2 regions of the Kribbella sp. NPDC051137 genome follow, and region 2 is predicted to be linked to the other one. Evidence: predicted binding sites of a transcription regulator. Region 2 holds the regulator's gene; the other holds the start of a gene.
The links. The regulator HrcA, encoded in region 2, represses chaperone genes, less so after heat shock. The targets are predictions, from matches to a motif close to TTGGCACTCGNNNNNNNCGAGTGCCAA.
Positions count from the first base shown of each region.

Region 1: the regulator HrcA is predicted to act here: its motif matches at 4,829-4,855, upstream of groES (co-chaperone GroES).

Region 1 is NZ_JBFBBI010000006.1:729,515-744,369, reverse strand. Features, by position in the region: gene tsaD (tRNA (adenosine(37)-N6)-threonylcarbamoyltransferase complex transferase subunit TsaD) at 1-556, shown strand, start outside; gene AB0M51_RS34295 (GNAT family N-acetyltransferase) at 553-999, shown strand; gene AB0M51_RS34290 (alpha/beta hydrolase) at 996-1,706, shown strand; gene AB0M51_RS34285 (helix-turn-helix transcriptional regulator) at 1,882-2,658, opposite strand; gene AB0M51_RS34280 (zinc-binding dehydrogenase) at 2,713-3,666, shown strand; gene AB0M51_RS34275 (methyltransferase domain-containing protein) at 3,624-4,793, opposite strand; gene groES (co-chaperone GroES) at 4,985-5,281, shown strand; gene groL (chaperonin GroEL) at 5,398-7,017, shown strand; gene AB0M51_RS34260 (GNAT family N-acetyltransferase) at 7,234-7,704, shown strand; gene shbA (RNA polymerase sigma factor ShbA) at 7,860-8,462, shown strand; gene AB0M51_RS34250 (hypothetical protein) at 8,455-10,035, shown strand; gene guaB (IMP dehydrogenase) at 10,162-11,676, shown strand; gene AB0M51_RS34240 (GuaB3 family IMP dehydrogenase-related protein) at 11,701-12,807, shown strand; gene AB0M51_RS34235 (acyl-CoA thioester hydrolase/BAAT C-terminal domain-containing protein) at 12,810-13,523, shown strand; gene AB0M51_RS34230 (hypothetical protein) at 13,623-14,021, shown strand; gene AB0M51_RS34225 (TIGR03086 family metal-binding protein) at 14,026-14,628, opposite strand; gene AB0M51_RS34220 (hypothetical protein) at 14,674-14,855, opposite strand, start outside.
Region 2 is NZ_JBFBBI010000001.1:324,407-339,261, reverse strand. Features, by position in the region: gene ybeY (rRNA maturation RNase YbeY) at 1-139, opposite strand, end outside; gene AB0M51_RS01695 (PhoH family protein) at 136-1,062, opposite strand; gene AB0M51_RS01690 (hypothetical protein) at 1,200-2,162, opposite strand; gene AB0M51_RS01685 (SigE family RNA polymerase sigma factor) at 2,266-2,775, shown strand; gene AB0M51_RS01680 (Gmad2 immunoglobulin-like domain-containing protein) at 2,772-3,851, shown strand; gene AB0M51_RS01675 (helix-turn-helix domain-containing protein) at 3,855-4,187, opposite strand; gene AB0M51_RS01670 (nuclear transport factor 2 family protein) at 4,253-4,726, shown strand; gene AB0M51_RS01665 (16S rRNA (uracil(1498)-N(3))-methyltransferase) at 4,737-5,453, opposite strand; gene dnaJ (molecular chaperone DnaJ) at 5,598-6,743, opposite strand; gene hrcA (heat-inducible transcriptional repressor HrcA) at 6,768-7,790, opposite strand; gene AB0M51_RS01650 (Gfo/Idh/MocA family oxidoreductase) at 7,842-8,945, opposite strand; gene AB0M51_RS01645 (ThuA domain-containing protein) at 8,930-9,571, opposite strand; partial or broken gene AB0M51_RS01640 (EF-Tu/IF-2/RF-3 family GTPase) at 9,749-10,042, shown strand; gene AB0M51_RS01635 (MBL fold metallo-hydrolase) at 10,069-10,836, shown strand; gene AB0M51_RS01630 (NCS1 family nucleobase:cation symporter-1) at 10,917-12,452, shown strand; gene AB0M51_RS01625 (DUF3097 domain-containing protein) at 12,462-13,286, shown strand; gene AB0M51_RS01620 (DUF3376 domain-containing protein) at 13,261-14,855, opposite strand, start outside.

The DNA of each region.
Region 1 (14,855 bases), on a different contig from region 2:
GGCCGGCGAGGCGTTCGACAAGGTCGCGCGGGTGCTCGGGCTGCCGTTCCCGGGCGGACCGTGGATCGACAAGGCGGCACAGGACGGCGACCGCCTGTACGTGACGTTCCCGCGCGGGCTGACGTCGCAGCGGGACCTCGAGCGGCATCGGTTCGACTTCTCGTTCTCGGGGTTGAAGACCGCGGTCGCGCGTTGGGTCGAGGCTCGTCGGCGCGACGGCGAGGACGTGCCGGTGAACCATGTCGCGGCCGCCTTCCAGGAGGCGGTCTGCGACGTCCTGACCCGGAAGGCGATCGACGCCTGCAAGGACCGCGGGTTCGAGCACCTGCTGATCGGCGGCGGGGTCGCGGCGAACTCGCGGCTCCGGGCGATGGCCGAGGAGCGTGCCGCCGCGGCCGGGATCACCGTCCGGGTGCCGCGCCCAGGCCTGTGCACGGACAACGGCGCGATGGTCGCCGCCCTCGGCTCGGAACTCGTCCGCGCCGGCCGGACGCCGTCGCCGCTCGACCTTCCCGCCGACTCCTCGATGCCGATCACGGAGGTACTGAACAGATGAAGTGGACCGGGCCCGACGGCTTCGAGGCCGACGACAACGCCGAGCGCATCGACGCCGGGGTCGTGCAGGGCTTCCTGAGTACGTCGTACTGGGCGACCGGCGTGCCGCGCGAGGTGGTGGAGCGCGCGATTGCGGGCTCGCTGAACCTCGGGGTGTACGACGCGTCCGGCGCGATGGTCGGGTACGCGCGCATGGTGACGGACCGGGCCACGTTCGCGTGGCTGGCCGACGTGTTCGTGCTGGAGTCGCACCGCGGCCACGGGCTCGGCCGGTTCGTCGTGTCGACGTTGCTGGAACACCCGGACCTGAAGGGCCTCCGGCAGATCCTGCTGGCGACGGCGGACGCGCACGAGCTCTACCGCTCGTACGGCTTCGCCGAGACGCCGCCCGGCCGGATGATGGCGATCCGCCGGGATCCGACCGAGCTGTACGCCCGTCCGTGAGCCGCCCGGGTGTCGACCTCGTCCGGCATCCGGCGGGGGCGACCGACCTGGTGCTGCTCGCGCACGGCGGTGAGGAACGTTCGCAGGCCGCGCCACATCTGTGGCGGCCCGCGCTGCTGCGGATGTGGCCGTTCGCGGCGGCGGCGCGTGCGGCGGCACCGGAGGCCGCGATCGGGTTCGCCCGCTACCGCTTCCGCGGCTGGAACGACGTGGGCGACCCCGCCGTCGACCTGCGCACGGTGCTCGACGAGTTGCCGTTCGAGCGGGTGCTGCTGATCGGTCACTCGATGGGCGGCCGCGCGGTAGTTGCCGTCGGCGACCATCCGCGGGTCGCCGGGGTGCTCGCGCTGGCACCGTGGCTGCCATCCGGCGAACCGCTCGTCGCGCTCCGCCCGCCGGTCACCTTCGTCCACGGCACCGACGACACGATCACAGACCCGGCGGGTACGACGGCGTACGCGACCCGGCTCCGCGCGTCCGGGGTCGCGGTGACGACGTACGCCCTCGCCGGCGAAGGCCACGCGATGCTGCGGCGACCACACGACTGGAACCGCCTGGTGGGCGAGTTCGTCAGCGGCTGCGCGGCCGGCGGCGACGAACACCTGGCGCCGACGCGCGCACGGGTGGTGTCGGCGGTTGCCGGGATCGCGGTGGCGCGGATCCGGCTGCCCGTCAAGGAACGGCTCCGGGCAGAGGCCTGGGGGTGACGCGCACCGCTTGCTCCCCAGGCGAACGGTCAGCGGCCAACCGGTTCCACTCCCACCCTGGCCGACGTACATGAACGAACGGTGACCCCTTAGTGGCGGGCCTCCGGGGAGCGCGGCAACGAGCGCAGCACCTCGCTCGTCGGCAAGTCACCCGGAGACCCGCACGCGTCATCGATCATATGTTCGAATGTAGGTCGAGCGCAAGTGCACGATGCCGGCCGGGTGTGGTGCCGACGATCGCGGCGAAGGCGGCGATGAAGCCGCTCGGGTTCGCCCAGCCGCACGCGTGCGCGACGTACGCCGTGTCATGACCGGCGGCCAGCAGCACCAGGGCGTGGTAGATCCGGAGCTGTGTGCGCCATTCGTAGTACGTCATGCCGAGCTCGTTGCGGAGGAGGCGGCTGAGCGTTCGGGCGCCGGCTCCGGCCTGCCGGCCGAGGTCGGCCAGCGATGTGTTGTCCCCGGGGTTCTCCTGCAGGTGTCGTGCAATCGCGCGGAGGCGGTCGTCCTGCGGTTCGGGGAGTTGCAGGGGTTGCTCGGTCGCTTCGTCGAGTTCGTCGACGAGGACCCGGTGGAGCCGGGTGCGTGCGGTCGTCTCCAGCTCGCGGCTGGTCAGGGCGAGCAGGACCTCGCGGGCGAGGCCAGAGGCCAGGAAGACCGCCGGCCGATCGGGCAGCCGCCTGGACAGCGCAGGCGACAGGAACACGATCCGCATGTCGGTCTCGCCGTGCGCGCGGTGGTGGTGGGTGGTGCCGGCCGGGGTCCAGGCGACGCGGTTGGCCGGGACGATCGACGTACGCCGGTCCGTGTGGACGGACAGTACGCCGCGGGCGGCGTACACGAGATGGCCCTCGCCGTGGGTGTGGACCGGGCTGATGCCACCGGATTCCCACTGGTGGGCGCCGGCTGACGGGAAGAGCTCCGAGCGGACGGGTTGGCGGCCAACGGGCATAGCTTGGCATTCTATCGGTGGTCGGCCACTGGTTGCTCCGGCGAGAGTGAACGCATGACGATGCGTGCGGCGGTTTGTGTACGGGCGGGCGGCCCGGAGGTGCTGGAGATCCGCGAGCTGCCGGTGCCGGCGGTGCGGGACGGGTGGAGCCTGGTCCGGGTGTACGGCGCCGGGCTGAACCGGTCGGAGTTGCGCACCCGGCAGGGGCACTCGCCGTCGGTGGAGTTCCCACGGGTGCTCGGGATCGAGTGCGTCGGCGTGGTCGAGGTCTCGACGGATCCCGCCGTACCGGAGGGGACGAGGGTCGCGGCGGTGATGGGCGAGATGGGCCGGGCCTACGACGGCGGGTACGCGGAGTACGCGTTGTTGCCCAACGCAACGTTGATGCCAGTCGTCTCCACGTTGCCGTGGGACCTGCTGGCGGCCTTGCCGGAGACCTACCTGACGGCGCAGGGCTCACTGGACGCGTTGGGGATCGAGCGCGGTGGGCGGCTGCTGATCCGCGGCGGCACGTCGTCGGTCGGGATGGCGGCCGCCGCGATCGCGGCGGGGCACGGGGTGGAGACGGCGGTGACCACGCGGCAGGCTCACAAGGCTTCGGCGCTCACGGCCGACCACGTCCTGGTCGACGGGGCCGTGCTCGACATCTGGCCGGACGGACCCGACTACGTTCTCGATCTGGTCGGCGCCCGGACCGTGGTGGACTCGCTGCGGGTCGTGCGGCGCGGTGGCACGGTGTGCGTGGCGGGATCGCTCAGCGGCTGGCTGATCGAGGCGTTCGAGCCGATCGCGATGATCCCGACCGGGACCCGGCTGACGGCCTTCCACAGCGAGACGATGCGGGGCCGGTCCGACGTGCTGCAGCGGATCGTCGACGAGGTCGAGGCAGGCGTCTACCGGCCGAACGTGGATCGCGTGTTCACGCTGGACGAGATCACCGCGGCGCACCGCCACATGGAGGACGATCAGGCGACCGGCAAGGTGGTCGTCACCCTGCGGCAGGAGTAGGCGACCGCGTCCCGGCCGATCCGCGTGACGATCAACGTCGCCGCCACGGAACCCTTCGGTGCCAGCTTCTTCCGGAGTTGGGCCGGGTCCAGGTCGACGCCGCGCTTCTTGATCTCCAGCGTCCCGATGCCCTGGCCGCGGACCCACGCACGGAGCGCCTTCTCCTTGTAGGGGCGCTCTTCCAGGACCTCGTACGCCGATGCCAGTGGAGTCGGGACGTACTCCGCGGCCGTCACATAGGCGATGCGCGGATCCAGCAGCCACCCGTCGACGGCGGCGGCCACCGCGGTGACCAGGCCGGCCCGGACGACGGCGCCGTCGGGCTCGTAGACGTACTGCCCGACCGGCCCCGCGTCCACCTCGGGTGCGTCGGTGACGGTCGCACCGCTCGGGAGGAGTGTGGCGCGCCGGGAGGCCTCTGTGGAGAGGCGCCCGGACCAGAGCGCGGCCTCCTTCACCTCGCCGGCGTCGCTGATCCACTCGGCCTCGACGCCGTCGGGGACCGCGTCGTGCGGGATGCCGGGCGCGACCTTGACGCACGCGGTCCGCTCGAGCAGCGCGGTCACGAACGACCACGGCGGCGAGTAGGCGTTGTGGTCGAACACCCGCCGCCCGTCCGCGCGACGAGCCGGGTCCGCGAAGACCACGTCGTACGGCGTGAGGTCGGTGGACTCGGCGTCGCCCACCAGCACGTCGCCTGGCAGGGCCAGTGCGGACAGGTTGGCGCGGGCGGTGGCTGCTGTCTCCGGGTCACGTTCGACGCCGGTGACCCGGAGTCCGGCGCGCGCCGCGGTGATGAGGTCACCGCCGATGCCGCAGCCCAGGTCGACCAGACTCGCGCCGGGCATCGTCGTCGCCAGGCGCTCGGCGCGGTGGGTGGCGACGGTGGTGCGGGTGGCCTGTTCCAGGCCGTCCGGGGTGAAGTACATGCGTTGGGCGTCGGGGCCGAACTTGGCGACGGCGCGGTGCCGCAGGGCGGCTTGGGTGACAGCCGTCGTGACCAGGGCAGCGTCGTACCGGCGTCTGAGCTTCTCCACCAGTTGCAGTTCGCTGCCGGGGCGGAACCCGGCGCACGCGGCAGCCAGTACCTCAGCGCCCGGTCCGTCGAGCAACGCAGTGACAGTCACCCCGGCAACTTTAGAGGGGCCTGGAACAGATTCCTTTGGCACTCGAGTTGACCGAGTGCTAATCGCGGCCTAGATTCGGTGTTGGCACTCTCGGTGTGAGGGTGCCAGCGGTCCGGCCTCTGACCCCCGCGACGGCAGGGGAGCGCGACCACATGTCACAGACAAGCGAATTCGACCGTGGAGGTCAGCAAGTGTCGGTCACGATCAAGCCGCTCGAGGACCGCGTCCTCGTCGCGCCGCTCGAAGCCGAGCAGACCACGAAGTCCGGCCTGGTGATCCCGGACACCGCCAAGGAGAAGCCGCAGGAGGGCGAGATCCTCGCCGTCGGCCCGGGCCGGATCGACGACAACGGCAACCGCGTCCCGCTGGACGTCGCCGTCGGCGACAAGGTCATCTACTCCAAGTACGGCGGCACCGAGGTCAAGTACGACGGCCAGGACTACCTGATCCTGGGCGCCCGCGACATCCTCGCAGTCGTCAGCAAGTGACGACCGCCCGCTGTTCCTGACTGACACCGCCCCGGCTACCTCTGGTACCGGGGCGGAGTGGGTCAGGGCAGCGGGAATCGCCGTACGGACATTTCAGAAAAGGACTGGTTTTCTTCATGCCGAAGATCCTCGAGTTCGACGAGAATGCCCGGCGCGCGCTGGAGCGCGGCGTCGACAAGCTCGCGAACACGGTCAAGGTGACGCTGGGCCCGAAGGGCCGCTACGTCGTCCTGGACAAGAAGTGGGGCGCCCCGACCATCACCAACGACGGTGTGACCGTCGCCCGTGAGGTCGAGCTGGACGACCCGTTCGAGAACCTTGGTGCGCAGCTCACCAAGGAGGTCGCCACCAAGACCAACGACATCGCCGGTGACGGCACCACCACCGCGACGGTGCTGGCGCAGGCGCTGGTGCACGAGGGCCTGCGGGCGGTCGCCGCCGGCGCCAACCCGATGGGTCTGAAGCGCGGTATCGAGGCGGCCGTCGAGGCCGTGTCGGCCAAGCTGGTGGACACCGCCAAGCCGGTCGACGACAAGGGCGACATGGCCCACGTCGCGACCATCTCCGCCCGCGACGCCGAGATCGGCGCGCTGATCGCGGACGCGTTCGACAAGGTCGGCAAGGACGGTGTGATCACCGTCGAGGAGTCGAACACCTTCGGTACCGAGCTCGAGTTCACCGAGGGCATGCAGTTCGACAAGGGCTACATCTCGCCGTACTTCATCACCGACGCCGAGGCCGGCGAAGCGGTGCTGGAGGACCCGTACATCCTGATCCACCAGGGCAAGATCTCCGCGATCGCGGACCTGCTGCCGCTGCTGGAGAAGGTCGTGCAGTCCGGCAAGACGCTGCTGATCATCGCCGAGGACGTCGAGGCCGAGGCGCTGTCGACCCTGGTGGTCAACAAGATCCGCGGCAACTTCACCTCGGTCGCCGTCAAGGCGCCGGGCTTCGGCGACCGCCGCAAGGCGATGCTGGAGGACCTGGCCGCGCTCACCGGCGCGCAGGTCGTCGCCCCCGAGGTCGGGCTGAAGCTCGACCAGGTCGGCCTCGAGGTGCTCGGTTCGGCCCGCCGGATCGTGGTCTCGAAGGACAACACGACCGTCGTCGAGGGTTCCGGCAAGGCCGAGGACATCGAGGGCCGGGTCAGCCAGATCAAGTCCGAGATCGAGCGCACCGACTCCGACTGGGACCGCGAGAAGCTGCAGGAGCGGCTGGCCAAGCTGGCCGGCGGCGTCTGCGTGATCAAGGTCGGCGCGGCCACCGAGGTCGAGCTGAAGGAGAAGAAGCACCGGATCGAGGACGCGGTGTCCGCGACCCGGGCCGCGATCGAGGAGGGCATCGTCGCCGGCGGCGGCTCCGCCCTGGTGCACGCCTCCGCCGTCCTGGACAACAACCTGGACCTCGAAGGTGACGAGGCCAGCGGCGTCCGGATCGTCCGCAAGGCGATCGTCGAGCCGCTGCGCTGGATCGCCGAGAACGGCGGCTACGAGGGCTACGTCGTGACCTCGAAGGTTGCGGAGCTCGAGGCCGGCAGCGGCTTCAACGCCGCCACCGGCGAGTACGGCGACCTGCTGGCCCAGGGCGTGCTGGACCCGGTCAAGGTGACCCGGTCCGCGCTCGCCAACGCCGGCTCGATCGCCGCGCTCCTGCTGACCACCGAGACCCTGGTGGTCGACAAGCCCGAGGAAGAGGAAGCCCCGGCGGCCGGTCACGGCCACGGTCACGGCCACTGATCCTCAGGCAGTAGTTCGACAGCACAGCACACCCAGCACCGCCCGGCAGCCCAGCTGCCGGGCGGTGCTCTGCTGTCTGCCACCCGCCGGATGGCATCTGAGGTCGGGGAACAAGCAATGGTGTGTGGGGACAGGTAATACCTTGTCGCCAGACACCGGGAGTTGTCGCCAGCACCCGGTTTCGGGGTGGGGAGCGGGATCTGCTGGGATGGGCGGGTGTTGATTCGGGCGCGGTGTGACGAGGATCTGACGGTGTGTGTCGGGTTGTTGCGGGCGGTGCACGAGCAGTCCGGATACCCGATCAACTGGCCCGCGGATCCCGCCGACTGGCTGACACCGGAGACCGCGCTCGGGTGCTGGGTCGCCGTCGATGACGGGCGGGTCGTAGGGCATGTCGTGCTGACGGCCGTGGGGGAGCGGGCCGAGGTCGAGCGGTTGTTCGTGGATCCGGCCGCGACCGGGCGAGGGACCGGGCGGCAGTTGCTCGACCACTGCGTGACCGTGGCCGGCGAGCTCGGGCGGGAGCTGTCGCTGGAGGTGGTGGACAACCGCGGCGCCGCCGAACGCCTGTACCGGCGGGCCGGCTGGACCGAGACCGCCCGTACGCCGATCGACTGGGGCGGTGACCACGCTACGGAGCTGATCCGCTTCAGAGCGCCCGCAGTACCGCACCGCAGCCCGCGCTGAGGTAAGCGACCGGCCAGTAGTGACAGATTGTGATCAAATCAAGGGCTTGACCTCGCCTTGCTACTAGGCAAGGGAAGATGAGCGTTGTACCGTCTTTCAGGCTGACCGGTCCGAACACGAGGGGGCGACGGTGACTGAGGTCGGAGGGGGTCCGGGTGCCTGACACCCAGGTCGAGCTCAGGGATCTTGCCGCGTTGGCCGGTGAAGGTAACCGAACAGCTCTCAACGATCTGCTCACGAGGGTGCGCGCTGTGGCGCACCGTTACGTACGGTCCCGTCTGTGGACCTATCCCGGCGGCGCCGACATGGTCGACGACGTCGCACAAGAGGTTTGTGTCGCGGTGTTCGGTGCGCTCAGCCGGTACCGTGACGAGGGGAGGCCTTTCGAGGCTTTCGTCTACGGCATCGCGGCCCGCAAGGTCGCCGATGCCCAGCGTGCGTTCGCGGTCGCCGACGTCTCGACGCCGGACCTGCCGGACGGCGCGGACGAGTCACCGACGCCGGAGGAGCGTGCGGTTCGGCAGTCCGAGGTCCAGCACATCTGGGGACTGATGGACAAGCTGCCGGAGAAGCTGCGCGAGATCCTGCGCCTGCGCGTCGTTGCGGGGATGTCAGCCGAGGAGACCGGCCGGGCACTGGGGATGACACCGGGGGCGGTGAGGGTCGCACAGCATCGGGCGTTGAACACGCTCAGGGGGTTCGTGGGGCATGAAGCACAGTTGGAACGAGGAGCAGCAGGGGAGGGGCATCATGGCTGACCGTTTCGACCTGGACGCGATCGAGGCCGATGACGCACTGCTCGATCTGCTTGCCGCCGGTGGGGAGTCCGCCCGCTCGGCGGGCGAGCACGACCCGGCCGTCGCCTTGCTGGCCGAACTACGGCTGGCGGTGGAGGTCGAGGACGAGCTCCCGGTGGAGACGATCGACGATCCCGAGTCCTTCCTGGCGCGCTGCGCCGCGCTGAACCCGATCACCGATCCGTTCGCCCGCAAGGTGGCGACCCGGGGGCTGGCGTTCGGTGTCGCCGCGGTCGCCGCGCTGTCGGTGTCCGGGGTGGCCGCCGCGGTCACCGGCGACCCGTTGTCGCCGTACGAGAAGGTCATCGAGAAGATGGTCGACGCGGTCCGGCCGCAGACCAGCTTCCCGAAGCAGGACCTGAACGGGCTGCCGGTGGTGGACCGGCAGAAGATCGTGAAGGTCGGCAAGGACTACCAGAAGATCCGCAGCGAGCAGGCCGACTCGAACGGGACCGGCGACAACACCGGCGACAGCCAGCCGCAGGCGCGGGACAACATCAACCCGCCACTGGTGCCGCCGGCCATCGACGACAAGGCGGTCATCCAGCCGCTGAAGCCCGAGCAGAAGCCGCAGGACCTGGTCACCGACCAGAACGGCATCAAGACCACGCCGGAGCCGACCGACACCAAGACGCCGCTGCCGTCGGACACCAAGACCGACACGCCGACCAGCGAGCCGACCGGGACGCCGACGGACGGGACGACCGGCGAGCCGACGGATCCGTCCACGCCGCCGCCGACCGACACCACCGGTACGCCGTCGCCGACCCCGACGGACACCACCACGACGCCGCCGGCGAACGTGGACAACGGGTCCGGCGACACCGGCACCGGGACGACCGACGGCGGTACGTCGACCGACCCGACCACGGCGCCGACCAACGACAGCGCCGGCACGACCGACGGAACGGGTACCTCCGGCGGCGCCGGTGCGGCCGACGGTACCGGCACGACGACGGACGGAACCGGCACGACCACGGACGGCGCCGGGACGAGCGGTGGGGCCGGGACCGGCACGCCGCCGGCCGGTGACACGGGCGGTACGGACAGCACCGGAACCGGGTCGACTGGAACCGGGTCGACCGGGACGGGTTCGACCGGGGCCGACGGGACCGGGACGACGACGCCGGCTGACGTGGCGAACGCGATCCCGAGCGCGGTCGAAGGCGTGCTCGACAGCGCGCTGGGCGCGGTGCCCGCCGACGTACTGCCGACACCGACCGGCCAGCCGCCCACGCTGGACAGCGCCCAGCAGTACTTCGCGCCGTCCGGCACGAGCGCCAAGTCCGAAGCCGCCGCGAAGCCGACCGCTTCTGCCCGGTCCGGGAAGGCCAAGCCGAAGGTCGCGAAGCACTCCAGCGGCAAGGTGAACACCGGTTCGGTCAAGAAGGCCTACGCCAAGGGCAAGCACTCCTCCGGCCACTACCCGGAGGGCAAGCACGCCGCCATCGCCCGGACCCACGGTTCGACCGACGACGCGAGCCTGCTGCAGATCCTCGGCGTCGTCAACGTGCCGACCGACCTGCAGAAGTAACACCCGGTCACCGCCCGCCGCGCAACCGTGGCGGGCGGTCGCCTGTGGACGGCGGATTCGGGGCCTGCGCGGCGCGCGGATAGGATGGGGTTCCGTTCTCGCCGTACAAAGGTGCACGTTTTCCCCATGGACATCACCCCCGCTGGAGTTCCCGACAAGTTCGCCGTCCTCGGCCTCACCTTCGACGACGTACTGCTGCAGCCGAACGAGTCCGACGTCATCCCGTCCGAGGCGGTCACCCGGTCCCGGGTGAGCCGCAACGTCTGGGTGAACATCCCGCTGGTGTCCAGCGCGATGGACACCGTCACCGAGGCCCGGATGGCGATCGCCATGGCCCGGCAGGGCGGTCTCGGCGTCCTGCACCGCAACCTCTCGATCGAGGACCAGGCCCAGCAGGTCGACCTGGTCAAGCGCTCCGAGTCCGGGATGATCGCGCAGCCGATCACGATCGGCCCGGAGGCGAGCATCGGCGAGGCCGACGCGCTCTGCGGGCAGTACCGGATCTCCGGCGTCCCGGTGGTGGACGACGCCGGTGTCCTGGTCGGCATCGTCACCAACCGCGACATGCGCTTCGAGACCGACCTGTCCCGGCCGGTCCGCGAGGTGATGACCAAGCAGCCGCTGATCACCGGCAAGCAGGGGATCGCCGCGGACGACGCGATGGCGCTGCTCAGCAAGCACAAGGTGGAGAAGCTGCCGCTGGTCGACGACGCCGGCAAGCTCACCGGCCTGATCACGTTGAAGGACTTCGTCAAGCGCGACAAGTTCCCGCTGTCCACCAAGGACGCCACCGGCCGGCTGATGGTCGGCGCCGCGATCGGCTTCTTCGGCGAGGCGTACAAGCGCGCGATGACGCTGGTCGAGGCCGGTGTCGACGTGCTGGTGGTGGACACCGCGCACGGGCACTCGAAGGCGCAGATCGAGATCATCCGCAAGCTCAAGGCCGACCCGGCGACCCGCGGCGTGGACGTCGTCGGCGGCAACGTCGGCACCCGGGTGGGCGCGCAGGCGCTGGTCGACGCCGGCGCGGACGGCGTCAAGGTCGGCGTCGGACCGGGCTCGATCTGCACGACCCGGGTCGTCTCCGGTGTCGGCGTACCGCAGGTGACCGCGATCTACGAGGCGTCGCTGGCCTGCAAGCCGGCCGGTGTCCCGGTGATCGGCGACGGCGGCCTGCAGTACTCGGGCGACATCGCGAAGGCGCTCGTCGCGGGCGCGGACACGGTCATGCTGGGCTCGCTGCTGGCCGGCTGCGAGGAGTCGCCGGGCGACCTGGTGTTCATCAACGGCAAGCAGTTCAAGGCGTACCGCGGGATGGGTTCGCTCGGCGCGATGTCGTCCTCCGGCGGCCTCCGCAAGTCGTACTCGAAGGACCGTTACTTCCAGCACGACGGCTCCTCCGACGAGAAGCTGATCGCCGAGGGCGTCGAGGGGCAGGTGCCGTACCGCGGCCCGCTGTCCGCGGTCGCGCACCAGCTGATCGGCGGCCTCCGGCAGTCGATGTGGTACACCGGCGCCCGCACCGTCGAAGAGCTGCAGGAGAAGGGCCGCTTCGTCCGGATCACCTCCGCCGGCCTGCAGGAGTCCCACCCGCACGACATCCAGATGACGGTCGAGGCCCCGAACTACTCCGGCCGCTGACCGCCTGACCTAAGGAATCACCAGATGACCGAGATCGAGATCGGCCGCGCCAAGCGCGGCCGGCAGGCGTACGCGTTCGACGACATCGCGATCGTGCCGTCGCGGCGGACGCGGGATCCCGAGGAGGTCTCGGTCGCCTGGCAGATCGACGCGTACCGGTTCGAGCTGCCGATCCTGGCCGCGCCGATGGACTCGGTGATGTCGCCGCAGACCGCGATCGCGATCGGCAAGGCCGGCGGGCTCGGCGTCCTCAACCTCGAGGGGCTGTGGACGCGGTACGAGGACCCGTCGAACCTGCTCGCCGAGATCACCGAGCTGGACGCGCAGCAGGCGACGCACCGGCTGCAGGAGATCTACGCGGCGCCGATCAAGCCCGAGCTGATCTCGCAGCGGGTGCAGGAGATCCGCGCCTCCGGCGTGACCGTGGCCGGGGCGCTGTCGCCGCAGCGCACCAAGCAGTTCGCGAAGCACGTCGTGGACGCGGGTGTCGACCTGTTCGTCATCCGCGGTACGACGGTGTCCGCCGAGCACGTGTCCGGCCAGGCGGAGCCGCTGAACCTCAAGCAGTTCATCTACGACCTCGACGTCCCGGTGATCGTCGGTGGCTGCGCGACCCACCAGGCTGCCCTGCACCTGATGCGCACCGGTGCGGCCGGCGTGCTGGTCGGCTTCGGCGGCGGTGCCGCGCACACCACCCGCAAGGTGCTCGGCGTCGCGGTGCCGATGGCGTCGGCGGTCGCCGACGTGGCGGCGGCGCGGCGGGACTACATGGACGAGTCCGGCGGGCGCTACGTGCACGTGATCGCGGACGGTTCGGTCGGCCGGTCCGGCGACGTGGCGAAGGCGATCGCCTGCGGCGCGGACGCGGTGATGGTCGGTTCGCCGCTGGCCCGCGCGAGCGACGCTCCCGGCGGCGGGTACCACTGGGGTGCCGAGGCCTGGCACCAGGACCTGCCCCGCGGCGAGCGCGTCGAGGTCGGCGTCACCGGCACGATGGAGCAGATCCTGTTCGGCCCGTCCTGGGTCCCGGACGGCACGATGAACCTGGTCGGCGCCCTGAAGCGCGCGATGGCCACCACCGGTTACACGGAGCTCAAGGAGTTCCAGCGGGTCGAGGTCGTCGTCGGTTGAGCATGGTTGGCGTACTGCTCCTGCACGGTTCCAGTGGTACGCCGGATCTCGGGCGGGCGCGACTGCTCGAGGCCGAGGGGTACGACGTACTCGCGCCGACGTGGGCGGTGACGCACGAGGTGCCGCTGGAGTCGTTTCCGCTGGACGAGTTGGCGCGCAACGACCGGGTGGTCGTGATGGGTAGCTCGTGGGGCGCGGAGGCGGCGCTGCTGCTCGGAGCGCTCGACGAGCGGGTGGACGCGGTGATCGCGTTCGCCCCGAGCGCGTACGTCTGGGGGCGGAACCTGGAGGACGGCAGCCAGCGGTCCGGGTGGACGTGGCAGGGGAAGCCGCTACCGTTCGTCCCGTACGACCGGGACTGGCAGCCCGACACCGACCCGCCGAGCTTCACCGGGCTGTACCGGCAGAGCCTGCGGGCGGCGACCGAGCAGATGCGGATCCCCGTGGAGCGGATCCGCGGCGAGGTCCTGCTGGTCGCGGGCGGCGACGACCGGGTGTGGCCCGCGGTCGAGTTCGCCGACGAGATCGTCCGGTGCCGCGGCGACCGCCCGACCGGCGTCGTCACGGTCGCCGCCGCCGGGCATCGCGCCGTACTGCCGGGCGAGGAAACGAAGACCGCCGGGCAGCGGATGGCGCGCGGCGGGACCGACGCGGCGGACCGGGAGCTGGGCGCACTGGCCTGGCCGGAGGTGCTCCGGGTGCTCGCCGGAAGCTGAGCCTGCCCGGCCGGCGGCGCCGGGGGCTGACGGGTGCCCGGATGCTGGGCGACTTGCTGGTGGTGCTCGCGGTTTGACGGGTTCTGGAAGGATTGCGGCATGGGATTGTTCAGCCGACGAAACAGCCAGGACACGGACAACGTTGCCCTTGCCGTAGGGCGCGCGCGACTGTCCCCCGACGACGTTGACCAGGTGCGGTTCCTGATCACCACCAAGAAGGTGGTGAACGCGGTCAAGCTGGTCCGTGAGCGTACCGGTCTCGGACTCGTGCACGCGAAGGAGCTGGTGGACGAGATCCGGCTCGGCCGGTACGTGCCGCCGACCACCGAGACCCCGGTGGTCCGCCGCCCGAACACCAACCTCGCCGAGCGCACCCGCGCGTTGAAGGCGGCCGGCGAGCTCCACCAGGCAACCGCCCTGGTGGTCTCCGAGACCGGCATGACCGAAGCCGAAGCCGGCCTGTTCGTCGGCGCCCTGCGCGCCGACCCGACCGACTAGCACTTCACGTACGCGAGGTTCTTCCCGCCTCGGAAGCCGTCACCGACGCCGGAGTCCACCGCGGGTCGCGCCCGAAGGCGGCGAGCAAGGTGTCGGCCGGGTCGGTGAAGCCGGCCAGCGGCGCGCCGACCAGCCCGGCGGATCGGTAGATCTCCTCCCGGTCCGCGAACCAGGCTCCGACCTCCGCCACCAGGTCCGCCTCCAGCCTCGGCGGTACGCCGATCGCGACGGCCAGGTCCCACCCGTGGATCAGGTGGTCCGCCGCGAGCTGCCGCAGGTACTCCGGCGGATCCTCGTCGCCGTACGACAGGTGCACCGTGTCGATCGACCATGTCGCCGCGTCCTGTGCCGCGCGGGCCGCGGCCGCCGCGGCGGCGGCCGGATCGTCCCCGAGCAGATCGCCGTCGAAGGCGTCCCCGACCTCGGCGATCGTCCGGCCCTGCATCAGCGGCACCGTCCAGCGTTCCTCGCCGACGACGTGGTTCACCAAGGCCCGGATTTCCCAGTCCGTGCACGGCGTCGGCGCCGGCCACTGGTCGGCCGCCACCCCGGAGACCAGTTCCGCGAAGTTCGCGACCGCGCGGTTGTGCAACTCCACGACATCCATGTTCGCCACCCCCAGCGTCAGCGTCCGCCCGGGACCGGCCGGCCGTCAACGGCCGAGCTGGAGTTGCTCCGCGGCCTCGTGAGCGTGATGCGAGGCGGTGACGTCACCGGTTGCGGCGAGCAGGTTGCCGTGGTGCCGGTAGCAGGCGCCGGCCAGGTCCTTCATCTTCTCGTCGTCGTCGGCGAACGGGATCAGCGCGGTCGCGACCTCCGCGCACCAGCCGCCGA
Region 2 (14,855 bases):
TGGTGTCCTCGTCGACCAGCTTGATCGACAGCTCACACTCCGGGTGCAGCCGCAGCGACGACATCACGAACCTGCTGAGCCGCATCAGTCCGTGCGCGTCGATCTCCACGCCGGACTCGTTGTTGACCTCGACGTTCATCGGTGGGAATCAGCACTGCCTTCGTAGTTTTCGTACGCCGACACGATCCGGCCGACCAGCTTGTGCCGGACCACGTCATGCGATGTCAACCGGCAGAATGCCAGATCCTGCACGCCCTCGAGAATTCCCTGCACGACACGCAGGCCGGAATTCGTGCCGTTCGGCAGGTCGACCTGGGTGACGTCACCGGTGACGACCATCTTCGAGCCGAAGCCGAGCCGGGTGAGGAACATCTTCATCTGCTCCGGCGAGGTGTTCTGCGCCTCGTCCAGGATGATGTACGCGTCGTTCAGGGTCCGGCCGCGCATGTAGGCCAGCGGCGCGATCTCGATCGTGCCGGCGGTCATCAGCCGCGGGATGGACTCCGGGTCGAGCATGTCGTGGAGTGCGTCGTACAGCGGCCGCAGGTACGGGTCGATCTTCTCCGACAGCGTGCCGGGCAGGAAGCCGAGCCGCTCCCCGGCCTCGACGGCCGGCCGGGTCAGGATGATCCGGGTGACCTCCTTGGCCTGCAGCGCCTGGACCGCCTTGGCGACCGCCAGGTAGGTCTTGCCGGTACCGGCCGGGCCGATGCCGAACACGATCGTGTTCTTGTCGATCGCGTCCACGTACCGCTTCTGGTTCAGCGTCTTCGGCCGGATCGTGCGGCCGCGGCTGGACAGGATGTTCTGGGTCAGCACCTCGCGCGGGGACTCCGCGGTGGCCTGCTTGATCATCGCGATGCTGCGCTCGACGGAGTCGGCGGTCAGCCCGTGCCCGGTGCGCACGACCGCGACCAGCTCGTCGAAGAGCCGCTCGGCCAGCGCCAGCTCGGCAGGCTCACCGGTCATCGAGATCTCGTTGCCGCGGACCATGATGTCGGCGGCGAACTCCTTCTCGACGATGCGGAGGAACTCGTCCCGGGCTCCGAGCAGGGCCACCATGTCGATGCTGTTCGGCACGACGATCTTGTGGGACGCCTGCGTGGCGGTTGCCGCACCGTTCGGGTGGGCTTCCGGTTCGATACTGCGTGGCCTGGACAGGCTCTTCCTCCTGAGTACTGGTGATGGGAGCTTCCATGCTAGCCGTCCCGACCGACACCCTCACGTGTAATTCCCCGGGACACCCCGCCCGGCGGCCGCCCCGCGGCAGGTGCCGCCGCTTCCGCGGCCGGCCCGGGGGCCGGGTTCGGTGTCAGGACACCGGCCAGCCGGGCGATCTCGTCGGCCTCCGGGCCGGGCCGGAGGACGCCGTGCTCGAGGGCCAGCCGGCGGTTGCGTTCGGCGGTCCATTCGCGGTCCGGGTGCAGGCTGACGGTGACCCCGGCCGCCGACGGCCGCAGCGTCGGCCCCAGGTCGGCGCGTCGCGCCCGGTCGGCAACGTCCGGCGGCGAGCTCCGGTTGAGCTCGTAGCCGCGCAGCATCCGGTACGTCGCCTCGACCGCGGCGCGGGTGGACCCGGAGTTCACCGGCGGCCTGTCGAACTCGTCGGAGTGCGTGTTCCGCCCGTCGTCCACGCCGACCGCGTGCACCGGCGTGAACACGTGCAGCGACCGTACCGGCGCGTTCACGTCGCCGTCGTACACCGAGTCCTCGCGCCAGGCGTGCGCACCGGAATAGCTGTCCTGCAAGGCGTGTGCGGCCGCGCCGAGGTGCGTGAACTCGTCGGCGGCCGACCCGTGCGCGGAGGCGAGCTGCTCGTGGATGTACTCGGTGTTGCTCCGCAGGTTGTCCCAGCCCTTGCGGTACGGGTCCGCCATGAAGTGCTCGCGCTGCGCGTCCGGGTTGGCGTACGCCGAGTGCGTCGTCGGGCCGGGGCCGACGTACGGGAACGAGCGTCCGGTGCCGTTGAAGTTCTTGATCACGCCTGCGCCGACAGCCCTGTCCTGGTGCGCCTGGGCCTTGTCGAGGAGCTCGGCGTACTGCTCACGAGGCACGCCGCGGATCGTGCCGTCGGGCGCGGCCAGGTGCTGGTAGAGCCGGGCGACGGCGGCGTGCGTGATCTCGTGATGACCTGACCACTCACTGTCGCCGTGCTGCTTCATCTCCTCAGGTTCCCATCAGAACGGGGCATGCTGTTGTCAACCTGGGACGGAGTCTTGGCGTCGTCTTTTCGTGGCACAACCTGCCGTGGTGTACGAAGAGTGCGTGACACCTGAGTCGTCGTGGAGCGCGGACGAGGCGCTGACGGCTGTCTACACCGCGCACTACACGTCGCTCGTCCGGCTCGGCGCGCTGCTGCTACGCGACACCGGCACGGCCGAAGAGATCGTGCAGGACGCGTTCGTCGCGATGCACGGCCGCTGGAACCGGCTGCGCGATCCCGACAAGGCGCTCGCGTACCTGCGGACCGCCGTGGTGAACCGCTGCCGGTCCCGCCAGCGCCACCTCGTCGTGGTGGACAAGCACACCCCGAAGTCGCTCCCCGACGAACCGAGCGCCGAGCAGGCGGTCCTGCGGACCGAGCAGACCGATCGGGTCATCGAGGCGATGCGGACCCTGCCGGAGAAGCAACGCACCGTGATGGTGCTGCGGTACTACGGTGACCTGTCGGAGGCGGAGATCGCCGACACGATGGGCATCAGCCGGGGCTCCGTGAAGAGCCATGCCGCGCGCGCGACCAAGTCGCTGCGCCAGGTCCTGGAGCAGAACGTATGAACGACAACTCCCACGACCAGTTCGACGAGTTGATGCGGCGGGCCCTCCGCGAGGAGGCGGACCGGATCGAGCCGGCCGACGCCCTGCTGGAGATCCGCAGCCGCGCGCACGCCCAGCGCCCGTCCACCCGCCACCCCTGGTTCCTGACCGCCGGCGTCGCGGCGATCGGCACCGCGGCCGCGATCGGCGCGTTCACCGTCTTCACCGGCACCGACACCACCGCCCACGACGGCGACGCCGTCGCCGGCCAGCGCACCAGCACCACGTCCGCCCTGCCGGAGTCCCAGGCCCCGACGGTCCGCACCGCGTCCCCGGTGCCCAGCCAGGCCACGAGGACACGCGGCGTACCGGAGGCGTCGGTGCACGACATGCTGGTCCCGGTCTACTGGCTCGGCACCCAGGTCGGCGCGCAGAAGAAGGCGTCCGCCCGGCTGTACCGCACCTGGTCGAAGGTCAGCGGTCGCCCGGCGGAGCAGGCGGTCCGGATCATGACCACGAAGAACCCCGACGACCCGGACTACTACTCGGTCTGGCGCGGTGCGGCGGTGAACAGGGTGACCCGCGACAACGACGAAGTCACGGTCGACTTCAAACAGTTGCCGAAGGCCACGCTGGACGAGGACGTCGCGCGGGTCGCGGCGCAGCAGCTCGTCTACACGGTCCAGGGCGCGCTCAAGGACGACCAGACCCCGATCCGCGTCACGCAGAACGGTGCGGCCGTGCAGCAGCTCTTCGGACAGATCGACGCCAGCGAGCCGCTGGACCGGGCGCTGGCCTCCGACGTGCAGGCGCTGGTCTGGATCGACTCACCCAAGCAGGACCAGGCGCTGACGCCCAAGGTCACCGTGCAGGGCGTGGCGGCGGCGTTCGAGGCGACGGTCAACTACCAGGCGACGAACCTGAAGACCCGTGAGGTGCGGAAGAGCCACACCAGCACCAAGCAGGGTCAGACGTTCTCGCCGTACTCGTTCCAGCTGACGCTCAGCCCGGGGCCGTGGCAGATCAGCGTGTACCTCGTGTCCGCCGCCGACGGCACGGTCACGGACACCGACAGCAAGGCGATCCTGGTGAAGTAGGGGTCAGTCGCCCTCGCGGCCGATCGTCGCGGCGAGGAGGCCGGGGAACGCCGCGTCGAACTCGGAGCGACGCAGGCGGTTCAGGCGGCGGGCGCCCTCGTCGCGCTGCTCGATCAGGCCGGCGGAGCGCAGTACGGCGAAGTGGTGGCTGGCGGTCGCTTTCTTGACCGGGAGGTCGAACGTGCCGCAGGCGCGCGTCCACTCCTCGTGGGCGGCGAGGTCGCGAAGGATCGACCGGCGGACCGGGTCGGCGAGGGCGTCGAGCGCGGACTGCAGGGTCACCTCGGCGGGGTCGACGTGCGTGAGCGTCCTCGCTCTGGCGGACTCGACGGTCATGATGTTCGATCCTCGTCGTACAGTTGTGTTCGGTTCCTGTCTAACAGCTTAGCGAGGTACTGGCGATGATCGAACTGGTGGACTACGGCTTCGGGCCTGGTGCGCGCTCCCGGACGGACGAGGCGCGGACGCCGGGGCGGGCCGGCGCACTGGCGGCGCTGGAGACGTTCTACTACGCGCTGAACTCCAAGGACCTGGAGACGCTGGCCGCCGGCTGGGTGGACGATCCGCTGGTGCAGCTGAACAATCCCGTCGGCGGGATCCTGCGGGGGCGGGACGCCGTACGTGAGCTGTACGAGCGGGTGTTCGCGGGAGTCCTGGACGTCCAGGTGACGTTCGGCGACGCCGCGACGTACTGGCTCGGCGACTCGGTGATCTTCGCCGGCCGCGAAACCGGCACCTACCTGGGCAACCGCCCGCTACACATCCGAACCACCAGGGTCTTCACGTACGACGGTGTCTGGCGCCAACTCCACCACCACGGCAGCATCGACGACCCGGACCTGCTGGCGGCGTACCAGCGAGCCGTCCGCGGCTGACCTCCCCGGATCAGCGCCAGCGGGAGCGGGACAGGAGGGCGGAGGCTGCGGCGACTCCGGCCGTGGAGGTTCGCAGGACGGTGTCGCCGAGGCGGATCGGCTCGACGGCGAAGGACGTGAGCTCCGCCGGGGCCAACCCGCCCTCGGGGCCGATCACGATGACGATGTCGCCGTCATCGGGCGGGTCGAGGGTGGCGAGCGGGACGGTGGCTTCCTCGTGCAGTACGACGGGGAGCGCGGCGGCGGCGAGGCGCTTCGCGACGTCGGCCGTGGTGGCGAGCGGCGTGACCTCGGCGAACCACGTCCGGCGGGACTGCTTGCTCGCCTCGAACGCCCAGGCCTGCCACTTCGCGAGCATCTTCTCGACCCGCTCCGGGTTCGCCCGGAACTGGCTGCGTTCCGCGTTCCACGGGACGATCACGTCGACGCCGACCTCGGTCAGCATCTCCACGGCCAACTCGGCCCGCTCCCCCTTCGGCACCGCCTGGACCACGACCAGCCGCGGGTCCGCCTGCGCGACGGTCCCCCGTTCGTCGACGGCAACCGTCACGCCGACCTTGGACGCGTCCACCACAGGCCCTTCTGCCCACGCACCGCGCCCGTCCGTCAGCCGGATCCGCTCCCCCGGCCCGATCCGCCGTACGACGGCCGCATGCCGCCCCTCAGGTCCGTCCAGCACGACCTCGTCCCCACCGAGCTCAGCCCGAAAGAACACCGCGACGCCCACCGACCCACACCTCCCGCATGACCGTCCACCACGAGCCGGCCCAGGATCTCACGCCAACCATCCGAGGGTTGCCCCCTCAAGTGGAGGGTTGTCCGGTGAGGGACAGGCCCGGCGTCGGTAGGCGGCCAGTGGGGTCAGTGGTTGTCAGTGGGCGCCGAAGGCGTCGCGGAGGCGGCCGAAGACGCTCTTGTGGGTGGCTTGGACCTGGCCCTGGGGGCGTTCCTCGTCGCGGGCCACGGCGAGCTGGCGGAGCAGGTCGGCCTGGGCGTCGTCGAGCTTGGTGGGGGTCTCGACGATCACCTGGACGATCAGGTCGCCGCGCCCCGCGTGCCGCAGCCGCGGTACGCCGCGAGCGGTCAGCGTCTGCTGGGTCCCCGACTGGGTCCCCGGGCGGATCTCCAGCGGCGTGGTCTCGCCCTCCAGCGTGGGCAGGTCGATCGTCGTCCCGAGCGCGGCCGCCGTCATCGGCAGCGTGACCGTGCAGTGCAGGTCGTCGCCGTTCCGGGTGAAGATGTCGTGCGGCTCGACCTCGATCTCGACGTACAGGTCACCGGCCGGGCCGCCGCCGGGGCCGACCTCGCCCTGACCGGACAGCTGCACGCGCGTCCCGCTGTCGACCCCGCCGGGGATCTTCACGGTGACGGTACGCCGGGAGCGCACCCGCCCGTCGCCGGAGCACTCGACGCACGGGTTCGGGATCGTGGTGCCGTAGCCGCGGCAGTTCGGGCACGGGCGCATCGTCCGCACCTCGCCGAGGAACGACCGCTGCGTGTGCGTCACCTCGCCGCGTCCGTGGCAGATCTCGCAGGTGACCGGCTCCGACCCGGCCGCCGCGCCGGACCCGCTACAGGTCGGGCACAGTACGGCGGTGTCGACCTTGAGCTCCCGCGTCGTACCGAAGGCCGCCTCGGCGAGGTCGATCCGCAGCGGGATCAGCGCGTCCTGGCCGCGCCGGGTGCGCGGCCGCGGCCCGCGGGTGGCGCCGCCGGTCTGGCCGAAGAACGCGTCCATGATGTCGGTGAACGTGAACGCCTGCCCGAAGCCCGCGGCACCGCCCGGCCCGCCGGCCGCGGACGCGAACGGGTCGCCGCCGAGGTCGTGCATCTGCCGCTTCTGCGGGTCGCTGAGCACCTGGAAGGCGCGCCCGATCTCCTGGAACTTCTGGTGCGCGTCCTCGGAGTCGTTCACGTCCGGGTGGTACTGACGTGCCAGCTTGCGGTACGCCTTCTTGATCTCGTCCGGTGACGCGTCACGGCTGACACCTAGGACGGCGTAGTAATCGGTGCTCATACTCCAGACCAGGGGTTGTCTTATTTAGGATTCGGCCAGTATCTGGCTGACGTAGCGCGCGACGGCCCGTACGGCGCCCATCGTGCTCGGGTAGTCCATGTGGGTGGGTCCGACGATGCCGAGGGTGGCGAGCACCTCCGACTTCGAGCCGTACCCGGTCGCGACCACCGAGGTCGTGGCGAGTTCCTCGTACGGGTTCTCGTGCCCGATCCGGACGGTCAGCGTCTGCGGGTTGGTCGCCTCGCCGAGCAGCTTGAGCAGGATGACGTGCTCCTCGAGCGCCTCCAGCACCGGCTTCACGTTCCGCTCGAAGTCGTCGCCGTACCGGGTCAGGTTGGCGGCGCCGCCGACCGCGATCCGCTGCTCCCCGACCTCGTCGGTGAACGCCTCGAACAGCGTGGTGACGATCGACGAGACCAGGGCGCGGTCCGCCGGTGCGAACAGTTCGGGCACGCTCGCGAGCGCCGTCGCCGCGTCGGTCAGTCGCTGACCGGCGAGCGCGGTGTTCAGCCGGGACCGCAGGTCCGCGGTCAGTTGCTCGTCGACGTCCTGCGGGTGCTCGACGATCCGCTGCTCGACCCGGCCGTTGCTGGTGATCAGCACCAGCAGCAGCCGGCGCGGGCTCATCGTGACGACCTCGATGTGCCGCACGCTCGACCGGTTCAGCGACGGGTACTGCACGATGGCGACCTGGCGGGTGATCTGGGCGAGCAGCCGGACGGTACGCCGGACCACGTCGTCCAGGTCGACCGCGCCGGCCAGGAACGACGTGATCGCCTTCTTCTCCGCCGTCGACAGCGTCTTGACCGTGCTCAGCTTGTCGACGAACAGCCGGTACCCCGCGTCGGTCGGGATCCGGCCGGCGCTGGTGTGCGGCTGGGTGATGTACCCCTCCTCCTCCAGCGCCGCCATGTCGTTACGCACGGTGGCCGGGGAGACACCGAGGTTGTGGCGGTCGACCAGTGCCTTCGACCCGATCGGCTCGTGGGTGGCGACGTAGTCCTCGACGATGGCGCGGAGCACATCCAGCTTGCGGTCGTCCAGCACGCGCACACCACCCTCTCCGACTCCTGGCACTCAGTCCTTCGGAGTGCCAGTCTAGGCGGTCTCGGGCGAGGCTCCCAACGGAACGGGCGCGGGACGCGTCACGGTACTGGCCACATCGAGCGGCTGATCCTGTACGGCGGAGTCCACGAACGACTCCAGTACGTCGAGCACGTGGTACGCCAGCTCGCCGGTCGCGCGGTGCGGCTCGCCGGTGCGCAAGGCCCGGGCCATGTCCGCGACACCGACGCCGCGCCCGGCTCCGGCGTACCCGCCGGCGACCGGCACCTCGGTCCACTCGCGCCGCTCCGGGGTGACGATCTCGACGGTCCCGTCGAAACCGTTCGGGTCCGGCACGGACAGGCTGCCGTCGGTCCCGTGGACCTCGATCCGGGGCAGCCGCCCGGCCCAGACGTCGAACGACATCAGCACGGTGGTCAGTGCGCCCGACTCGTGCTCCAGTACGCCGGTGACGTGCGTCGGCACCTCCACGTCGAACACGGTCCCGGCGCGGGGCCCGGTGTGGATCTCCCGCTGCTGCTTCGCCCGGCCCGCGCGGGCGGTGACCCGGACGACCGGCCCGAGCAGCGTGACCAGGCTGGTCACGTAGTACGGCCCCATGTCGAGGACGGGGCCGCCGCCCGGCTGGTAGTAGAACTCGGGCGCCGGGTGCCACAGCTCGTGGCCGGGGGTCACCATGAACGCGGTCGCCGCATGCGGGATGCCGATGTCGCCGCGGTCGATCACCGCGCGCGCCGTCTGGGTGCCGGTGCCGAGGACGGTGTCCGGCGCACAGCCGATCCGCAGGTCGTTGGCGGCGGCGTACTTCAGCAGCGGCTCCGCTTCGGCACGGTCCATCGCCAGCGGCTTCTCGCCGTACACGTGCTTGCCCGCGGCCAGCGCGGCCTGGTGCACCGCGGCGTGGGCTGCCGGGATCGTGAGGTTGAGGACGATGTCGACGTCGTCGGCCGCGTACAGCTCCTCGGGTGACACCGCACGGATGCCCGGGTTCTGGTCCGCGATCGCCTGCGCGCGCGAGACGTCCAGGTCCGCGACGGCGACCACGTCGACGCCGGGGAGCTCGGCCAGGTGGTCCAGGTACGTGCCGGAGATGACGCCCGTACCGACGATGCCGACTCCGGTCACTTGCTCGCCCACAGCAGCCCCCGCTCGATGATCGTCTTGACCTCGGGCGTCTCCAGATCGTCCAGCTTGTGGCCGACCGTGCAGACGAAGACCTTGCCCTCACCCCAGGTGCGGGTCCAGATCGCCGGCATCACGGCGCCCTCGATCCACGGGTAGTCCGGGTGCGACTCGAACGTCGTGGTGGCGAGCACGGTGTTCGTCGGGTCGTAGTGGATGTAGTACTGCTCGGTGTGCACGTCGAAGTGCTTGATGCCTTCGACGATCGGGTGATCGGCAACGATGTCGACCCGGTAGTCGGTGTACCCGTGCGGGTGCGAGATGAACTGCCCGCCGGTGATGAAGCTGTAGTCGACGTTCTTCCGGAACGAGTCCGCGATCCCGCCGTGCCAGCCGGCGAACCCGGTACCGCGCCGGATCGCCGCCTCCAGGCCCTTGAAGTGCTCGGGCTCGATCTCGCTCATCGTCACGCACTGCAGCACCAGGTCGACGCCGTCGAGGTCCAGGTACGCCGCGGTGGTGTCGGAGACCGTCACCTCGAACCCGTTCGCCTCGAGGTGCGGGATGAACAGATCGGTCGCCTCGACCGGGGAGTGCCCTTCCCAGCCACCCCGGACCACAACCGCACGTCGTGTCGTCACACCGGCCACCCTTCGAAAGTTTCGGAGTTCCGTTCGGAACACTTGCGACCTTAAGTCGCCAGGAGAGGGCTTGCCAACCGTTACTCTCACCACATGGGCTGGAAGTTCTGGAAGCGGTCGAATCCGATGGATCCGCAGGAGCTGCTGGCGCGCGGCCACGCGCAGCCGAACAGCTTCCCGGAGCGGCCGCAGGACAGCCTGCCGGTGGGGTCGTTCGGGCTGACGGTCGAGGACGTGTTCTCGATCACCGGGCGCGGGACCGTGGTCACCGGGCAGGTGCGGACCGGGACCGTGTCGGTCGGCGACCAGGTCATGCTCAGCCGCGCCGGGCAGCCGCTGCTGCAGGTCGAGGTGACCGGGGTCGAGATGTTCCGCAAGATCGTGCAGACCGCGAAGGCCGGCGACAACGTCGGGCTGCTGCTCCGCGGGATCAAGCGGGACCAGGTGGCCAGGGGCGACGTACTCAGCAAGTAACGCGGGCAAGTAGTGTCGAGCGCATGAGTTGGCAGGAGCTCGGCGACCGCACCTGGGTCCGCCGGTACGACGAATGGGACCTGAACGTCGGCCTGATCGCCGGCGCGGACGGTGCGGTGGTGATCGACACCCGCGCCACCGCCGAGGAGGCCGAGCAGCTCCGCGAGCACATCCGCGAACTCACCGACCTCCCGGTGAAGTGGGTCGTGAACACCCACGCCCACTTCGACCACGTGAACGGCAACGGCGTCTTCGAGGGCGCCGAGGTCTTCCTGCACGAGAACGCCGCCGCCGAGCAGAACCTCGCCGGTACGACGTTCGCCGCCGCGAAGGTGATCGACCTCGGCGACCGCCGCGTCGAACTGCTGTGGGTCGGCAACGGGCACACGTCCGGCGACACCGTGGTCGCCGTACCGGACGTCGAGGTGTTCTTCGTCGGCGACCTGCTCGAGGAGTCGGCGCCGCCGTCGTACGGCGAGGACTCGTTCCCGCTGGAGTGGCCGGACACGATCCAGGCCGTGGTCGGGATGATGCCGCCGAACGTGCGGATCGTCCCGGGGCACGGCGCGGTCGTCGACCTGGAGTTCGCGCACGACCAGGCGATCGAGCTGGGCAAGGTGGCGAACCTGATCTCGTCGCTGCACCACGCCGGCACCTCGCTGGAGGACGCCCTCAAGAGCACCGAGGACTGGCCCTGGCCGGTCGGCGAGCTCCAGGACGCGATCCGCCGCGGGTACGCCGTACTCGGCACCCCGCAACGCCCGAGCCTCCCGTTGCTCGGCCCCGGATAACCCCTTTCCGTTGACATCGGACGGCCGGTCGCGCAACTTGTTCGGAACGGACTTCGCCCGACCGGATGGGGTGGTACCGCATGGCGACTATCCAACAGACAGTGCACCCGGACGGACGGGTCGAACTGACCGATCCGGTGGCGCTGGCCGGCAGCCGGTACGCGAACGCGGAGCTGGCGCCGACGCGGTTGCCCGAGCGGACCTGGACGACGTACAACTACGCGGCGCTGTGGATGGGGATGGCGCACAACATCCCCAGCTACCTGCTCGCGTCCGGGCTGGTCGCGCTCGGGATGAACTGGCTGCAGGCGTTCCTCACGATCACCCTCGGGAACCTGATCGTCCTGGTCCCGCTGCTGCTGAACAGCCACGCCGGCACCAAGTACGGCATCCCGTTCCCGGTCTTCGCGCGGGCGTTCTACGGCGTCCGCGGCGCGAACTTCCCGGCGTTGCTGCGGGCCTTCATCGCCTGCGGCTGGTTCGGGATCCAGACCTGGATCGGCGGCCAGGCGATCTTCGTGATCGTCGGCGAGCTGTTCGGCAAGGGCTGGACCGGCGCGTCCGCGGTCGGCGGCCACCCGTGGACGATGTGGCTGAGCTTCCTGTTCTTCTGGGCCCTGCAGATGGTGCTGATCTTCCGCGGTATCGAGGGCCTGCGCCGGTTCGAGAACTGGGCGGCGCCGCTGGTCACGATCGCGTTCGTCGCGCTGATGGTGGCGATCCTGGTGAAGGCCGGCGGCCTCGGCCCGATCCTGTCGCAGCCGTCCAAGCTCGGCTGGGGAGCTGACTTCTGGACGATCTTCGCGCCGTCGCTGATGGGCATGATCGCCTTCTGGGCCACGCTGTCGCTGAACATGCCGGACTTCACCCGGTTCGGGAAGGGCCAGCGGGCGCAGGTGTGGGGCCAGGTGATCGGGCTGCCGACCACGATGTCGTTCATCGCGCTGGTCTCGATCATCACCACCTCCGGCACCGTGGTGCTGTACGGCTCCGCGATCTGGGACCCGGTCGAGCTCACCCGCCGGTTCGAGAACCCGGTGGTCGTCACGATCGGCCTGATCATGGCGATCCTCGCGACGATGTCCTGCAACGTCGCGGCGAACGTCGTGAGTCCGTCGTACGACTTCGCGAACGCGTTGCCCCGCTGGCTGAACTTCCGGTCCGCGGGCCTGGTCACCGGCGTGATCGGGATCGTCATCCAGCCGTGGCGGCTGATCTCGGACCCGTCGATCTACATCTTCGTGTGGCTGTCGTTCTACGGCGGGCTGCTCGCGTCGGTGGCCGGCGTACTGATCGCCGGGTACTGGCTGATCGACCGCACGCACCTGCAACTCGCGGACCTCTACACACCGAACGGCCGCTACTGGTACTCGGCCGGCTGGAACTGGCGCGGCGTGGTCGCGACCCTGTTCGGCTCCGTGCTCGCGGTCGGCGGCGCCTACTCGAACCCGGGCGCGGGCCCGTTCCCGCAACACGGCCTGATCCCGTTCCTCAAGCCGCTGTACGACTACTCGTGGGCGGTCGGCCTGGCCGCCGGATTCCTGGCGTACTTCGTCCTCACCCTGACCGCACCAACCCGCCAGTCGACAGCCACACATGCGGCTCCGACTTATTAGCATGTGCGAGTGGCTGACAGGTATGGGAACGACGTACTCGCGGGTGACTGGCGCAAGCCCAAGAACGGGCGGACCGTCGAGGTCGAGATCGAGAAGGGCATGGTCGTCGAGGAGCCCAGCTCCGGGTTCGTCGGGGCGATCGTGCGCTGGGAGCACGGCGTCGTCGATCTCGAGGACCGGCACGGGAAGATCCGCACCTACCCGCTCGGGCCGGGGTTCTGGCTGGACGGCAAGCCGGTCAGCCTGAAGCCGCCGAAGAAGGCGGGCCCGGCGAAGAAGACCAGGACCGCGTCCGGTTCGGTCGCGGTCGACAACGTCCGGGCCAAGGTCGCGCGGGCCAGCCGGATCTACGTCGAGGGCCGGCACGACGCCGAGCTGGTCGAGAAGGTCTGGGGCGACGACCTGCGGATCGAGGGCGTCGTGGTCGAGTACCTCGAGGGCGTCGACGACCTGGTCGAGATCGTCAACCGGTTCCAGCCCGGTCCCGGCCGGCGGCTCGGCGTCCTCGTCGACCACCTGGTCGAGGGCTCGAAGGAGTCGAAGATCGCGGCCCAGGTCAGCAACCGCTACGTACTCGTCGTCGGGCACCCGTTCATCGACATCTGGGAGGCGGTCAAGCCGTCGTCGGTCGGGATCAAGGCCTGGCCGCGGATCCCGCACGGGCAGGACTGGAAGAAGGGCGTGCTGCAGTCGTTCGGCTGGCCGGCCACCGACCAGGCCGACGTCGCCGCGGCCTGGAAACACATCCTGTCCAAGGTGAACAGCTTCGCCGACCTCGACCCGGCACTGCTCGGCCGGGTCGAAGAGCTCATCGACTTCGTGACTCTGGACTGATCTCCGGCATCCGTTCCTCCAGCCACGCGCGGATCCGGCGGCGGGTACGGCGGACGTACCAGGTGATCGCGCCGAGGACGGCGCTGAGGGCGAGGATCGCACCGGCCAGGACGGCGGCGATCAGCCGGACCGGGCCGACCACACCGGCCAGCACCAGCAGCCCGATCCCCACCGCGGCTGTTGCCAGCGGCAACCACGGCTCGAAGACCGGCGGCCGTTGCGCGGGCGTCAGCTTGGCGCCGCGCACGGTCCGCTCCCACACCGCCTGCCGGGCCGGCTCGGTGAACCAGCGCACGGTCCGCAGCAGCCACGAGCCGGGCTGGTTCTTCCGCCCGGCGGTCGCCTTCACCCAGTCGCCGACCCGCGGCCCGAGTCCGCCGGACACGTCGACCATCCGGTCCGCGAGGCCCTTCGTGATCGCGCGGCCCTCGGGCGACGCGTTCAGCTCGTCCCGCATCGTCAGCAACGCACTCATCCCGGCGTCGACCGGGAAGTCCCTGGCCAGCCGCTCGATCCGCTCGGCGACCTTGTCCAGCTGCCAGCCCTCGGCCTGCAGCACCTGGTGCTGCGTCTCGCGGATCCAGTCCGCGTCCGCGCCGAGCATCGCGCCGAGGTGCGCGACGCAGTGCAGCCGGCCCATCAGCCAGTCCCACCGCCGCCAGTCGGCGGCACCGAACGCACCGAAGTGCCCGACCTGGCTGCCGTACAGGATCCGGTCGTTCAGCTCGTTCGCGATCGCCCCCTCCTGCAGGTCGTCGAGCACCGCGAGCGGGATGTCCGGCCCGAGCCGGAGGAACTGGAACGGCGCACTGCGCTGCTCCGGAGTCCGCGCCGACGTACACCGGGACACGATCTCGACGTCGAGCGCGATGTCCACCAACTCCTGGCCGACGCTCTCGACCAGGGCAGCGAACGCGTCGCCGAGGGTGCGCTGGATCTGCAACTGCTCGAAGATGTCGTTCAGCCCGACCGCGACCGCCTCGGCACCGCCGGCCGGCCGCAGGTCGAGCTGCGCGGCCGCCAGCTGTACGTCGAGTGCGTCGCGGACGGCCTGCACCTTCAGCAGACAGTCGCTGGCCGCGGTCAGCCGCTTCTCCAGGCCGGTCCGTTCCGCCCGCTCCGACCCGCTGATCCGCGTCCGCAACGAACGCAGGATCAACCTGACGATGCGTTCGGCCGCACCGGTCCCCCACAGCCACGCCGGCTTCCCGTCCGCGTCCTGGTGCAGCGCGGTCGTCGAGCCGTCCGGCCCGGGCACCCACGGGTGTTCGGTGCGCAGTACCTCGTCGATCTCGGACTCCGACAGCGCGGTCGCGGCGTCCAGTACGGTCGACTGGTCGTGGCTCGCGATCGTGACGGCCTCCCACACCCCGCCGGCCGCGCGGCCCCGCGAGTACGCCGGTTGCAGGGCCGTGGCCGCCGCCCGCAGCCGGGCCCGTTCGTCCGGTTGCTCCAGGCAACGGTCGAAGAGCCGCTGGGTGTCGGACCAGGACGCGTCCGCGTCCAGCAGCAGGCGTTCGAGCTGCTCGACGTCCGACCGGAAGTCCACCTCGCGCGGGAACTGCACCG